DNA from 2 places in the Cellulomonas chengniuliangii genome. Region 1 is predicted to be linked to the other one. Evidence: riboswitches for the same ligand, from Rfam matches in the RefSeq annotation. Region 1 holds a riboswitch; the other holds the start of a gene.
The links. Region 1 has a riboswitch for thiamine pyrophosphate ahead of NP064_RS15445 (thiamine ABC transporter substrate-binding protein). Riboswitches for the same ligand answer to the same signal wherever they lie in the genome.
Positions count from the first base shown of each region.

Region 2: another riboswitch for thiamine pyrophosphate. It lies ahead of NP064_RS05755 (Ykof family thiamine-binding protein); the one in region 1 lies ahead of NP064_RS15445 (thiamine ABC transporter substrate-binding protein).

Region 1 covers NZ_CP101988.1:3,326,165-3,333,625, reverse strand. The annotation lists gene NP064_RS15480 (Na+/H+ antiporter subunit A) at 1-1,395, shown strand, start outside; gene NP064_RS15475 (Na(+)/H(+) antiporter subunit C) at 1,392-1,946, shown strand; gene NP064_RS15470 (Na+/H+ antiporter subunit D) at 1,946-3,529, shown strand; gene NP064_RS15465 (Na+/H+ antiporter subunit E) at 3,526-4,107, shown strand; gene NP064_RS15460 (MrpF/PhaF family protein) at 4,104-4,490, shown strand; gene mnhG (monovalent cation/H(+) antiporter subunit G) at 4,487-4,966, shown strand; gene NP064_RS15450 (DUF4235 domain-containing protein) at 5,001-5,279, opposite strand; TPP riboswitch at 5,349-5,483, shown strand; gene NP064_RS15445 (thiamine ABC transporter substrate-binding protein) at 5,558-6,676, shown strand; gene NP064_RS15440 (ABC transporter permease) at 6,652-7,461, shown strand, end outside.
Region 2 covers NZ_CP101988.1:1,231,499-1,238,959, reverse strand. The annotation lists gene NP064_RS05770 (cell wall-binding repeat-containing protein) at 1-1,528, opposite strand, end outside; gene NP064_RS05765 (glutathione S-transferase family protein) at 1,655-2,695, shown strand; gene NP064_RS05760 (CHAD domain-containing protein) at 2,762-3,691, shown strand; TPP riboswitch at 3,747-3,865, shown strand; gene NP064_RS05755 (Ykof family thiamine-binding protein) at 3,997-4,677, shown strand; gene NP064_RS05750 (ECF transporter S component) at 4,674-5,342, shown strand; gene NP064_RS05745 (ABC transporter ATP-binding protein) at 5,339-6,964, shown strand; gene NP064_RS05740 (energy-coupling factor transporter transmembrane component T family protein) at 6,961-7,461, shown strand, end outside.

The DNA.
Region 1 (7,461 bases):
GCCGACCGCGTCTACCGGCGGTTCATGCGCAAGCTCGACGAGGTCGCGGCGGACGTCACGGCGCTCACGCAGCGCGGTTCCCTGCCCGTGTACCTGGGCTGGATCCTCGGCGTGTTCGTGCTGGCGGTCGGCGGCGCGCTGCTGACCTCAACCGCGCTCCCCGACGACGTCAAGGCGTGGGACACCCCCGCGCAGGCGGCGCTCGGCCTCCTCGTCATCGTCTCCGCGATCCTGGCCGCGCGGGCCCGCCGGCGCCTGAAGGCCGTGATCCTGGTCGGCGTGGGCGGGTACGGCGTGGCCGGGCTGTTCCTGCTGCACGGCGCCCCGGACCTGGCGCTGACCCAGGTGCTCACCGAGACGGTCACGCTGACGGTGTTCGTCTTGGTGCTGCGCCGCCTCCCCCCGTACTTCTCCAACCGGCCCCTCGCGGCGTCGCGCTGGCTGCGCCTCGGCATCGGGATCGCGGTCGGGCTGACCGTCGCGGGCCTGGCCCTCGTGGTGCCCGGCGCCCGCATGCACGCGCCCGTCTCGGAGAGCTTCGCCGTCGAGGCCGTGGAGTTCGGCGGCGGCAAGAACATCGTCAACGTGACCCTCGTGGACATCCGCGCCTGGGACACCATGGGCGAGATCTCGGTGCTGCTCGTGGCAGCCACCGGCGTCGCGTCGCTGGTCTTCCTGAGGCGCCGTGGAGGGGCCATCTTCCGCACCGACGACGCCGCGGAGAGCCGCCAGGTGTGGGGCGGCGGCAGCGACCCGATGGCCGCGCTGCGCCAGCCCACCGCGGCCCAGCGCCCGGGCGGCGGCGGAACCGGCAGCCAGTCCGGCACTGGATCGCGCTCGCGTGAGTGGCTGCGCGCCGGGAGCACACTCGCCCCGCAGCGCCGGTCGGTGATCTTCGAGGTCACCGTGCGGCTGCTGTTCCACTCGATGATCGTCTACTCGGTGTTCCTGCTGTTCTCCGGGCACAACTCGCCAGGCGGCGGGTTCGCGGCCGGCCTCATCACCGGTATCGCGCTCGTGGTGCGGTACCTCGCGGGTGGCAGGTACGAGCTGGGCGAGGCCGCCCCGGTGCAGCCCGGCCTCCTGCTCGGCAGCGGCCTGTTCCTGTCCGCCGGCGTCGGCATCGTCGCGCTGCTCGCGGGCGGCTCGGTGCTGCAGTCCTGGATGCTCGACTTCCACCTGCCGCTGGTCGGGGACGTGCACCTGGTGACGTCGCTGTTCTTCGACGTGGGCGTGTACCTCGTGGTGATCGGCCTGGTGCTCGACATCCTGCGCAGCCTCGGCGCGGAGATCGACCAGCAGGCCGAGCAAGGCGACGGGCCGGACTCCTACGACGTGTCGGCGGTGATCGCGCAGGGCTCGCGTGGCGCCGGCGAGAGCGGAGGCGCCCGATGATCGACATGAGCCCCAACATCGTGCTGGTCGTGGTGATCGGCGTGCTGTTCACCGTCGGCGTCTACCTGCTGCTCGAGCGCAGCCTGTCCCGCGTGCTGATCGGCGTGATCCTGATCGGCAACGGCGCGAACCTGCTGTTCCTGATCTCGGGGGGCGCCGCCGGCAAGCCGCCGATCGTGGGAGACGCGCCGGTCTCCGAGATGAGCGACCCGTTGCCGCAGGCCATGGTGCTGACGGCCATCGTCATCACGCTCGGCATGACGGCCTTCCTCATGGCCATGGCGTACCGCTCGTGGCAGCTGCACCGCCACGACGAGGTGCAGGACGACGTCGAGGACCGCCGTATCGCGCGGCTCGCCGCCATCGACGAGCACGCCTTCACCGACCGCGACACCGAGGACGCCGGCGAGACGCTGGACGACGAGGCCGCGGAGACCCGAGACGAGACGGACGAGGTGCTCCGAGGCGCGGAGGCCACAGCCTCCGAGGACGCGGGGCCGGCAGACGCCGACGGCGACGCCGGATCCGCCAACCCCGAGGAGCGCCCGTGATGAACGACCCGACGTGGCTGGTGCCGCTGCCCGTCGTGGTGCCGCTGTTCGGCGCCGGGCTGGCCTTGGCGCTCTACCGCAAGCCGCGAGCGCAGCGCCTGATCAGCGTCATCGCGCTGAGCCTGGTGCTGGCCGCCTCCGCGACACTGCTGGTGCTCGCCGACGGCGGGCCGCTGGTGGTCGACGTGGGCGGCTGGGCGGCGCCGGTGGGCATCGACCTGGTCGCGGACCGCCTCTCGGCTCTGATGCTCACCATCTCCAGCGCGGTCACCCTGGCGGTGCTGCTGTACTCGCTCGCCGAGGGTGACGCGGACGGTGACGAGGCAGCCCCGGTCTCGATCTACCACCCGACGTACCTGGTGCTGACGGCGGGGGTCGCGAACGCGTTCCTGTCCGGCGACCTGTTCAACATCTACGTCGGCTTCGAGATCCTGCTCGCGGCGTCCTACGTGCTGCTGACGCTGGGCGGCACCGGGGAGCGGATCCGGGCGGGCAGCATCTACGTGGTCGTGGCGCTGCTGTCCTCGGCGCTGTTCCTCATCTCCATCGCGATGATCTACGCGGCGACGGGCACCGTGAACCTGGCCCAGCTCGCCGTGCGGCTGCCGGAGATCGACCCGGGCGTGCGGCTGGTGCTGCAGATCATGCTGCTCGTCGCGTTCGGCATCAAAGCGGCCATCTTCCCGCTCTCCGCCTGGCTGCCCGACTCCTACCCGACGGCGCCCGCGCCGGTCACGGCGGTGTTCGCGGGCCTGCTGACCAAGGTCGGCGTCTACGCGATCATCCGTACCCAGACGTTGCTGTTCCCCGAGGGCCGGCTCGACGACGTGCTGATGTGGGCCGCGCTGGCGACGATGATCATCGGCATCCTGGGCGCCGTGGCGCAGGACGACATCAAACGTCTGCTCTCGTTCACCCTGGTCAGCCACATCGGCTACATGATCTTCGGCATCGCCCTGTCCACCACCATGGGCTGGACGGCGTCCATCTACTACGTCGCCCACCACATCACGGTGCAGACGGCGCTGTTCCTGGTGGTCGGGCTCATCGAACGCCGCGGCGGCACCACGAGCCTCGACCGGCTCGGCGGCCTCGCCAAGCTGGCGCCGGTGCTCGCCATCCTGTTCTTCATCCCGGCGATGAACCTGTCGGGCATCCCGCCGCTGTCCGGGTTCCTCGGCAAGGTCGGCCTGCTGCAGGCCGGCGTCGAGCTTGGCACCCCGCTGGCGTACACGCTCGTGGTCGGTGGCGTGGTGACGTCGCTGCTGACGCTGTACGCGCTGGTGAAGGCCTGGAACAAGGCGTTCTGGCAGACGCCGCCGGCCGAGCTGCCCGACACCCGGCTGCCGGGCGGGATGATCGGCCCCACCGCCGCGCTCGTCGGCCTCGGCCTGGCGCTGACCTTCGCGGGCGGCCCGCTGTACGCCTACACCGAGCGTGCCGCCGACGCCCTCAAGGAGCGGTCGCCGTACATCGACGCCGTCCTGCCGGACGGTGTGCGCGGCGCGGGCGAGTCGGCGGACGTGGTGTCCGACGAGGCCGTCATCGAGCTCGAGACCCCGGCGCCGGAGGTGACCCCGTGAGCCCGTCGCGCCGCCGGTCTGTGATCCGGCAGTGGCCCACCGTCGTGTGGCTGGCGTTCGTCTGGATGATGCTGTGGGGCTCCCTCAGCGTCGCGAACCTGATCGTCGGGCTCCTGATCGGCGTGCTGGTCACCGGCGGCCTGCGGATGACGCCGATCGTGTTCCACGGCCGCGTGCGCCCGCTGGGGCTGATGCGCCTGGTCGGGCGGTTCGCCTTCGACCTGGTGCGCGCGTCGTTCGAGGTGAGCCTGCTGGCGCTTCGCCCCGGGCATGTCCCGCACGGCGCGGTCATCGGCGTGCAGCTGCGCAGCCACTCCGACCTGTACCTGACGCTCACCTCCGAGCTGTCGTCGCTGGTGCCTGGCTCCCTCGTGGTCGAGGCGCACCGGCTGACCGGCAAGCTGTACCTGCACGTGCTGGACGTCGAGCAGTCGGGCGGTGTGGAGAAGGCCCGGCAGACGGTCCTGGCCCAGGAGGAGCGGGTGCTGCGCGCGTTCGCCTCCGACGAGGAGCTGCGCCAGGCGGGGCTTCCGCTGCGCCCGGCTCGCGGGCGTCGTGGGGAAGGGGTGAACGCGTGAGCGACTGGGTGGTGATCGTGTGCAGCGCGCTGCTGGCGGTCGGCTGCGCCATGGCCGTGGTGCGCGTCGAGAAGGGCCCGTCGATGCTCGACAGGACCGTCGCGCTGGACATCGTCGTCGCGACGATGATCTCCGCGGGCGCCCTGTACGCGGCCGTCGAGCGTCGTGCGGACATCGTGCCGATCCTGGTGGCGCTCGCGCTGGTCGGGTTCGTGGCCTCCGTGACCATCGCGCGGTTCGCCTCGGTGGAGCCGGAGGGCGAGGGGCGCGTGCGCACCCGCGAGGAGATCGCGGCTGAAGAGGCCGAGCGGCTTCGCCGGGAGAGCGCCGCGGGTCCCAGCGCCGACCCCTCGGGCGACCAGTACGGCGGTGAGCTGCGATGAGCATCGACTGGATGGCTGTGGCGGACGTCGTCGCGTCCGCGTGCATGATCGGCGGGGCGTTCTTGGCCTTCGCCGCGGGCGTGGGCGTGCTGCGCTTCCCCGACCTGCTGTCGCGGATGCACGCCGGCACCAAGCCGCAGGTGCTCGGCCTGGTGCTGGTGCTCATCGGCCTCGCGCTGCGGCTCGGGCCCGGGCCCGAGGTGGGCGCGCTCGTCCTGGTGGTGCTGTTCCAGATGATCACCGCGCCCGTCGCCGCCCACATGGTGGGGCGCGCGGGCTACCGCACCGGCAAGGTGCGCAAGGACCTGCTCGTGGTGGACGAGCTCACGCTCGACCAGGCGCGCGCGGACAGCGCCGAGCCGCAGAACGTCGCGCCGCCGGTGCCGGACAACGACCAGCGGCCCGAGCCGGGAGCCCGCCCGGACGCCAGCCGCCGGAACGACCCGGACACCGACGGGAAGCCCGGCTTCGACTGACGTCCCGGCGCCCGGCGCCCTGCTCCCGCCGCGGTCAGCGGGTGAGGCGGTTGCGGTTCACCCGCGACGCGAAGGACTTCGTCCCGCGGGTGGCGAGCACCCGGGACGCGGCGACCAGGGCGCCGCTGAGGGCTGCGGCCGCGACGAGCTCGCTCAGGCCAGCGTCGCCGTCGTCGTCCGGCTTCGGCGCCTTGTGCCCGCTGGCGGCCTTCCACGCGGCGTCGATCGCCTTGTGGGCGACCCAGGCGGCAGCCAGGGCGACGGCCGCGCCGGCGACCTTGGCGAGCATCGAGTTCTTCTGCTCGTCGTTCACTGATCCTCCTCAGGGGTGGGGAAACGGGGGCGAGGCTGCTGCTCACCGTACGCGCGGTGTAGTCTCGCCGCTGAACGACAGGGGAGCGCCACAGCCCCTCCGGCGACGTGCCGAGGGGTCCAGGGCGCTGAGAGTGCGGGCCATCCGCAGACCCTCGAACCTGATCCGGGTCACACCGGCGTAGGGAGTCGGGCTTCTCAGTCCCGTCGTCGTCGGCCACGGCGGATGCCGCGGGACCGGTGGCGGCGGCGACCCCCTCCTGCATCTGGGAGGACGCCATGCCACGCACCACCATGCCCCACCGATCCGCGGGAGCGCGCCGGGCCTCACCGACCCCGGCCGCACGAGCACGTCGGGCGGGCGCCGTCGCGGCCGTCGCGGCGCTCGCGCTGAGCGCCTGCTCGGCTATCGACGCCTCGGACGACCCGTCCAGCCCGTCGGACACGGTCACCCTCGTCACCCACGACTCGTTCGCTGTGGGCGACGGCCTGATCGAGTCCTTCGAGCGGGAGTCCGGCCTGCGCGTCGAGATCGTCACGCCCGGTGACGGCGGGTCGCTGGTCAACCAGCTCGTGCTGACCAAGGACGCGCCGCTCGGCGACGCCGTCTTCGGGATCGACAACTCCTTCGCCTCGCGGGCCATCGACGCGGGTGTGCTGGACCCCTACACGTCGCAGGCCCCCGCGGCCGCGGACGCGGAGCAGTACGCCCCGGACGACTCCGGCTCGCTCACCGCGATCGACGTGGGCGACGTGTGCGTGAACGTCGACGACGCGTGGTTCGCCGAGCGCGGGCTCGCGGCGCCGGCCACGCTCGAGGACCTGGCCCGGCCGGAGTACCGGGATCAGCTCGTCGTGACGAACGCCGCGACGTCCTCCCCAGGGCTGTCGTTCCTGCTGGCCACGGTGGGCGCCTTCGGCGAGGACGGCTGGCAGGAGTACTGGCAGCGGCTGCAGGCGAACGGCGTCAAGGTGGTCGAGAGCTGGTCCGACGCGTACGACGTCGACTTCTCGGGCGGCAGCGGCCAGGGCCAGCGGCCCCTCGTGCTCTCGTACGCGTCGTCCCCGCCGTTCACCGTGCCCGAGGGCGGTTCGGAGCCGACCACGTCGGCGCTGCTCGACACCTGCTTCCGGCAGGTCGAGTACGCCGGGGTGCTGGCGAACGCGCAGAACCCGGACGGCGCCCGGCAGCTCGTCGATTTCCTGCTCTCGGACGAGGTGCAGGCCGGCATCCCCGGCTCCATGTACATGTACCCGGTGAGCGGCGACGTCGAACTGCCCGCCGAGTGGGCCCGGTGGGCGCCGCTCGCGGACGCCCCCTTCGCGGTGGCCCCCGCGGCCATCGAGCAGCACCGCGACGAGTGGATCAGGGCATGGACGGACATCGTCACGGGCTGACCACGCTCGACGCGCCCCGGCCGTCCGCGCCCGCCTCGTCCGGCCGCCCCCCGCGTGCGGGGCGCGGTCGGTCGGGCGTGGGCGGGGCCTTGTGGTGGGCGCTCGCCGCGGCCGTCCCGCTGGCCTTCCTGGGCGTCTTCTTCGCCTGGCCCGTCGCCACGCTCGTGGCCCGGGGGTTCACCACCGACGGCGCGCTGGACCTGTCCGCGTTCACCGAGGTCTTCGCGCGGCAGCGGACCTGGCGGATCATCGGGCTCACGCTGGCGCAGGCCGGCATCGCCACGGTGATCGCGGTGGCGCTCGGGGTGCCGGGCGCCTACGTGCTGCACCGTCGCCGGTTCCCGGGGCGCGCCGCCGTGCGGGCCTTCGTCACGGTCCCCTTCGTGCTGCCCACGGTGGTGGTCGGCGTCGCGTTCCGCTCGCTGCTCGCCACCGGCGGCCCGCTGGACTTCCTGGGGCTGGACGGGACGTTCGCGGCCATCGTCGCGGCGCTGGTGTTCTTCAACTACGCGCTCGTGGTGCGCACCGTGGGCGGCCTGTGGGAGCACCTGGACCCGCGCACCGAGCAGGCGGCACGGGCCCTCGGAGCCTCGCCGTTGCGGGCCTTCGGCTCGGTGACCCTGCCCGCACTGGCCCCGGCGATCGCCTCGGCGGCGTCGCTGGTGTTCCTGTTCTCGGCGACCGCGTTCGGGACGGTGCTGGTGCTGGGCGGGATGCGGTACGGCACCATCGAGACCGAGATCTGGATCCAGACCACCCAGTTCCTGGACCTGCGCGCGGCGTCC
Region 2 (7,461 bases), 1.5 Mb from region 1:
CCCGCTCGCTGATCATCCGCAGGGAGAACTGGTGCAGCACGAGCATCTTCTGCGGCAAAGCGCGCTCGCGCGTGAAGTCTGCGAGCCAGGCGACCACGGCGTTGACCTCGTCGATGCCCACCGAGCCGATCTGGCGCAGGTGCACCTGGTCCGGGGCCAGGCGCCACTCGGGGTCGAGGGCGAGGCTCACGTGCGGCAGGGCGAGCAGCTCGGCGTACTGCTGGGCCTGGGTCACGAAGTCGGTGCGGCCGGGTTGCAGGTCGAGCACCACGGCGATGCCCGCGTCGCCGGCCGCCTCGACCAACGGGCGCAGCTCCTCGATAGGCCGCATCCGCGAGTAGCTGCCGTCCTCGGGCCCGGCCGAGGCGATCGTGGCGATGACCTCGAGCATGGGGACCACGGTGTCGGCGGTGAGCGCCTGGTACTCGGCGGCGAGCTGCTGCGCGCGCGCGATCGTCGCCGGCACGTCCTGCTCGCCGAGCAGGCCCAGGGCGGCCGTGCCGGGCGTGCCGTACAGCGCGACGTACTTCTTGCCCGGGGCGCCCGGCGCCGCGGGGAACACGAGCTGGCCGCCGCCCGGGGCCTGGACGCCGGTGGAGACCGCCGCGAGCCGGGCGGCGAGGACCTCCGGGGACCCGAACGCCGGGCCGAGCGCGAGGACGGGGCCCACCCCGGCGAGCGCGTCGACCGTGGCGGCCGAGGCGCGCGGGTCGCCACCCGGCGCGAGGACCACCGGCATGCCCGCGGCGCGCGCGGTCGCGACAGCGGCGAGATGCGCGCGGCTGCCGTCGGTCAGCACCGTCGTGGTCGCGGCGGGCTCGGGCGGGCTGACGCGCGGCAGCCGGGCCTCGGACGCGCTGGCCGCGGGCGCGGGCGTATCGGCGGGCTCGGGCGTCTCGGCCGCGGGCGCGACGGCGGCTGCCGACGACAGCACGGTGGTCGTCGGGCGCCCGAGCGCTGCGACAGCCACGAGCTCCTGGCCCTCCTCCACGGCCTGGGCGTCGCCGAGCCGCAGCCCGGTGGCGCCCGCGAGGGCGTCGGCGGCCCGGCCATCGGCGGTGACCGTCACGACGCCGAGCCCGGCGTCGAGCCAGGCCGGAGTCGCGGCGGAGCCGACGACCAGGACGGCCGTCGCGCCGAGCCGCTCCAGCTCGGCGGCGACCTCGCCGTCGGCCGGTCCGCCGGTGAGGAGGAGCGGGACGCCGAGTGCGACGGCGGCCGAGGCCCCGACGAGCTGGTCAGCGTGCTCCGCCGCGGACGCCAGCACCACGACAGGCCCCCGCTCGTACAGCGCTCGGCTCGCCGCGAGCGCCACCGCGTCGGCCTCCTCGACCCCCACGAGGGCCAGCTCCGCCGCGGGGGCGGTCACCGCCGCGAGCGCGGCCGGGCTCGGCGCCGTCGTGGCGACGGGGGTGGGCTCGGGGTCCGGGGCGGCGACGCAGGCCGTCACGACCAACCCCAGGACGACCGCGGCTCCCATGACCAGGCGGTGGGGCGGGACGGCGCGGCGGGCAGGACGGGAAGACACAGGGCTCCTGAGTTCGGCGAGGGACCTCACACCTTAGGCGCGGGGCGCGGCGGCCGACCGGCGTCCAGCGCGGCCCCGGCGGTCCTGGGGCGGCGGCCCGATGACGGACACGGCAGGATTCGGTCTATGACAGACGAGGTCAGCACCGCCGGGGCGTACGTGACAGCAGGCGCGGAGTTCACCCGCGACGACCGCTACATCGCGACGCGGATCACAGCCGACGGCCGGGACGGCTACCCCGTCGAGGCCGGCCGGTACCGCCTGGTCGTCTCGCGCGCATGCCCGTGGGCCAGTCGCGCGGTGATCGTGCGCCGCTTGCTGGGGCTCGAGGACGCGCTGTCGATGGCGGTGGCCGGCCCGACGCACGACCGCCGCTCGTGGACCTTCGACCTGGACCCGGGCGGGGTGGACCCGGTGCTCGGCATCCCACGCCTGCAGGACGCCTACTTCGCCCGGTTCCCGGGCTACCCCCGGGGCATCACGGTGCCGGCCATCGTCGACATCGCCACGGGCCAGGTGGTGACGAACGACTACGCGCAGATGACCCTCGACCTGGAGACCGAGTGGACGGCGCTGCACCGGCCCGGCGCCCCGGACCTCTACCCCGAGGCCATGCGCGCCGAGATCGACGCGGTGTCCCGCGACGTCTTCCGGGACGTGAACAACGGTGTGTACCGCTGCGGCTTCGCCGGGTCCCAGCAGGCGTACGACTCCGCCTACCGCCGGTTGTTCGCCCGGCTGGACTGGCTGTCCGAGCGGCTGGCCGGCCAGCGCTACCTGGTCGGGGACACCATCACCGAGGCGGATGTCCGCCTGTTCACCACGCTGGTGAGGTTCGACTCCGTGTACCACGGGCACTTCAAGGCCAACCGCTCGAAGCTCACCGAGATGCCGGTGCTGTGGGCGTACGCGCGCGACCTGTTCCAGACCCCCGGCTTCGGCGACACGGTCGACTTCGAGGACATCAAGCGGCACTACTACGTGGTCCACGAGGACATCAACCCGACGCGGATCGTCCCTCAGGGGCCCGACCTTCGCGGTTGGCTGGACCCGCACGGCCGCGAGGAGCTGGGCGGACGGCCGTTCGGCGACGGCGTCCCGCCCGGCCCCGTCCCCGAGCCCGACCGGGTGCCGGTCGAGCACACGGCCGCCGCGATGCGGGGCTGAGCCCTCGGCCCACGACCGCCGGCCCACCCGAGCGGGCCGGCGTCGGCCAGATGACGGGAGACGCGCATGATCGACCTCGCGGCGGGAGACGAGACGGCGGGTGACGGGAGGGCGGTCGACGCCGGTCGACTGGTGCAGGCCTACCTCGCCGACCAGGTCGAGGAGCTCCTCGCCCACGAGCCCGGGGTCCGCGCGGGCGACGGGAACGCCGTGCACGACATGCGCGTCGCCACCCGCAGGCTGCGCAGCGCGCTCGCCACCTTCCGCCCTGTGCTGCGGCGCGAGCGCACCGACCCGCTGCGCGACGAGCTGCGGCGCCTCGGCCGCCACCTCGGGGAGGCCCGGGACGCGGACGTGAGCGGTGACGGCCTGCTGGCCCTGCTCGAGGAGACGCCCGAGGGCCTCGTCCTGGGACCCGTGCGGGCCCGGCTCGACGGAGACCGTCGCGCGGCCTTCGACGTCGCGCTGTCGCAGCTCGTCGCGGTGCTCGACAGCCCGGCCTGGGCGGGGCTGAGCGCGCGCCTCGGCGGCCTCGCGACCGATCCGCCCGTGGTCACGGAGTCCGCGGGCGCTGTCGAGGACCGGCTCCTGCCCCGCGTGGACAGGGCCTTCCGCCGGTTGCGGCGGGCCTGGCGGGCGGCGCGCGCCGAGGCCCCGGGCGCGCTGCGTGACATGGCGCTGCACGAGGCGCGCAAGGACGCCCGCCAGGCCCGGTACGCCGCCGAGGCGCTGGCTCCCGTGATCGGCCCGGCGGCCACCCGCAGCGCGCGGGCCGCCGAGCAGGTGCAGGAGGTCCTGGGCCACCACCAGGACCTGGTGGTGGCGCGGGCCGTGCTCCGGCGGGTGGCTTTCGACGCGCACGCCGCCGGGGAGAGCGCCTTCACCTACGGGCTGCTGCACGAGCGGGCCGCGGCCCGCTCGGTCGCGCTCGACCAGCGGCTCCCTCGCGTCGCCCGGCGGGCCACCGCGCGGGGCCGGCACGAGTGGATGCGCTGACCGGCATCCGGACACGGGCTCGCCACGGTCGCCCGGCTCCGGCTAGCGTCGAGGAGACAAGCCCCCGGGGAGCGCAGGAGCGCTGAGAGTGCGGCCGGACGAGAGTCCCACCCGCAGACCCGTGGAACCTGATCCGGTTCACACCGGCGTAGGGAGCAGGGCATGTGTCGTCGGGCTCCCCCGTCGCCGCGTGGCCGGCGGGCTGGACGGCGACCGCTGTCCGACCCCGTCGTCCGCATCGTCGTGAGGGCCCGGCGGCCGCGTGCGGCTGCCCGGGGGTCCGACGACGGACGAGAGGCCCTCTGATGACCACCACCGACCAGCACGCCGCCGCGCCCGACGCGGAGGGCAGGGCCGAGCCCGACGCCCTCGGAGTCGGCGCGCGCCTCTCGCTGCACCCCATGACCTCCGATTTCGCGCCGCTCATCCTCGATGCCCTGCGGGCGGCCCGACGGCCTGGGGTCGAGGTTGTCACCGACGACGTGTCGACGTTCCTCCGGGGCGACGAGCAGGACGTCGTGGCTTTCGCGCAGGCGGCGATCGCGAGCGCAGCCGCCTCCGGCGCGCACGTCGTCGCGCACCTGCACCTGTCCCGGGGCTGCCCCGGCGAGGTGTCGTGCGCGGTGGACGACTCGACCCTGCTGCGCCCCGTGGTTCTGGAGCCGCTGCCACGCAGCGGTCAGACGGCCAGCGCCCACTGGGCCCTATACCCGCTCGACGACGGCGGGCCCGACCGTCCCGGCGACCACATGGCCGGCATCCTCGCCGCGATCGAGCACGCCCGCGGCCTGGGGGTCGTGAGCGGCACGGAGCACTTCGTGACCCGGCTCGACGGCGACCTCGCCGATGTCCTGACCGCCGTGGCGCAGGGCTGGCTGCTGGTGGGCCGTGAGGTCCGGCACGTCGTGTCGCACGCCACGATCTCGCTCAACTCGCCGTCCACGCCTGCTCGCGCGGCGTCCGGCTCCGCGGCGGCGGCCCGATGAGCGCCGCACGGCGCCGGGCCGCGCTGACCCTGCACGAGCTGGTGCTGCTGGCCGCGCTCGCCGTGGTGGCCGGGTTCCTCTACTGGGCGCTGGTGCAGGGGTGGCTCGCGCTGCAGGTGGCGATGGGCCCGTTCGGGGACCTCGCGCAGAACGCGCTGGCCGGCGGCTGGATGGTCGTGGCGCCGCTCGCCGTGTTCATCATCCGCAAGCCCGGCGTCGGGATCGTCGCCGAGGTGGTGGCCGCCCTCGTCGAGGTCGTGTTCCTCGCCTCGCCCGTCGGCCCGATGCTGATCCTGGTGGGCGTGGTGCAGGGCGCCGGGGCGGAGCTGGCGTTCGCGCTCACCCGCTACCGCAGGTACGGGTGGGGCGTGTTCGTCCTCTCCGGCCTGACGGCGGCGGCGGCGAACCTCGCGATCGGGATGGTGCGGTTCGGGTGGGCCACGCAGGACTGGTTCGCGTTGCGCGTGGCCCTGCAGGCCGTCAGCGGCGTGGTGCTGTGCGGGCTGCTGGCCCGGGTCACGGGCGAGGCGCTGCTGCGCACGGGGGTGCTCGACGACCACGCCGTGGGCCGCGAGCGGCTGGCCGCGCCCGCTGCGCCCGCCGGCGGCGGTCCCCCAGCCGGCGCCGACGCGGTCACCGGCTCCCCCGACGCGAGCACGCCGTGATCCGCGTGCGCGGCCTGGCGGTCCGCTACCCCCGCGCCGCGCGCCCGGTGCTCGACGGCCTCGACCTCGACGTGGGACCGGGCGAGCACGTGCTGCTGCTCGGGCCGTCCGGGGCCGGAAAGAGCACCGTCCTGCGCGTCCTGGCCGGGATCGTGCCCCAGTCGATCGGGGCACAGGCTGACGGCCAGGCGCGGGTGGCAGGCCTCGAGGTGCTCGGGCCCGGTCCCGTGGTCGACGTGCCGACGCTGGCGATGCGGGTGGGCACCCTCACCCAGGACCCGGTCGACCAGCTCGTGCTGCCGACGGTGCTGGACGAGGTCGCCTTCCCGTTGGAGAACCGCCGCGCGCCGCGGCACGAGATCGGGCCGCGCGTGGAGCGCGCGCTCCGGCTGGTCGGCGCTGGCGGGCTGATCGGCCGCCGCACGAGCGAGCTGTCGGGCGGGGAGGGCCAACGGGTCGCGCTCGCGGCGACCCTTGTCGCAGACCCGCACGTGCTGCTGCTCGACGAGCCCACGGCGCTGCTCGACCCCGTCGGCACGCGGCAGGTCGCCGCCGCGGCGCGGGCTGCCGCCCAGGGACGGGCGAGCGTGCTGGTCGAGCACCGGCTCGACGAGATCGGGGCGCTGCCCCCGCGCGTCGTGGTGCTCGACGAGCGCGGCCGGGTGCGCGTCGACGGCCCGACCCGCGTGGTCCTCGACGAGCGCCCGGAGGAGCTGGTGGGCCTCGGGTGCTGGCTGCCCGCGACCGCCGAGCTGCGGGCCGCCGGTTTCGACTCCCCTGCCCGGGTGGCCGCGGCCGCGCGGCGCGGGCCGCGAGCCGCCGCTGCCCGGCCCGGGGAGGTCGTGCTCGAGGCGCGGTCGGTCGAGGTGCGGCGCGCCGGTCGCGTGGTGGTCGGCCCCGTGGACCTGACGGTTCGAGGCGGCACGGTGACGGCGGTCGTCGGCGTCAACGGCTCGGGGAAGTCCTCCTTGCTCCTCGCGCTGGCCGGGCTGCTGCCGTGCGAGGGCACGGTGGCCGGGGGCAGCGTCGGGATGGCGTTCCAGCATCCGGAGCACCAGCTCCTGACCCGCAGCGTCCGCGCCGAGCTCGCGTACGGGCCGCGCGCGGCCGGGCGGGTGGACGCGCTGTCCGTGGCCGACCGGGCGCTGTCCGACCTGGATCTGCGGGGCCTCGCCGAGCAGGACCCGTTCCGGCTCTCGGGGGGCCAGCAGCGGCGGGTGTCGTTGGCCGCGATGACGGTGTGCGACCACGACGTGCTGCTCGCGGACGAGCCGACGTTCGGGCAGGACCGGTCGACCTGGGGCCTGGTCGCCGCGGCGCTGCGCGGGCTCGCCGAGGAGGGGCGCGGCGTCGTGCTGGTGACGCACGACCTGAGGCTGGTGGGATCGCTGGCCGACGAGGTGGTGATGCTGGGCGGCGGCCGGGTCCTGGCGGCCGGCCCGCCGGACCGCGTGCTGTCCGACGAGCCTCTGCTCGACCGCGCCGGCCTGGCGCTCCCGCCGGTCCTGGGCGCATGGCGGGCGTCGGGCGCCGCGCTCCGCGACTTCCTCGACGCCCTGGACGCCGGCGTCCGCGCCTCGTCGGCCCTGCGTGGTCCCGCGGCGTCGGCCGTGCCGCGGTGAGCGGGCCCGGGCTGGGCCGGGCCCTGGCACACGACTCGCTGCTGCACCGTCGCAACCCCACCGTGAAGCTGGTGGTGCTGCTGCTCGTCACGGGCGCGCTCGTCGCGGTGCTCGACCCGTGGACGCCCCTCGCCCTGCTCCTCGTCGCGGGCCCGGCCGTCACCCTGGCCGGAGGCCTGCCGTGGCGCACGGTGCTGCGGGCGCAGTGGGCCTTCACCCCGTTCGCGCTGAGCATCTTCATGGTCAACGCCGTGACCCGCCCGGGACGCGTGCTGGCCGAGGTGGCGGGCCTCGAGATCACCGACGTCGGCGTCTCGGTGGGCGCCTCGCTGGGGTGGCGGACGGTGCTCGTCGGGACGCTCTCCACGGCGTTCGTGCTCACCACGGACGGCGCCCGGCTGATGACCAGCCTGCACCAGCACGCCCGCCTGGGTCCCCGGGTGACGTTCGCGGTGCTGGCGGGCTACCGCATGCTCGAGCAGCTGCCCGAGCGCTGG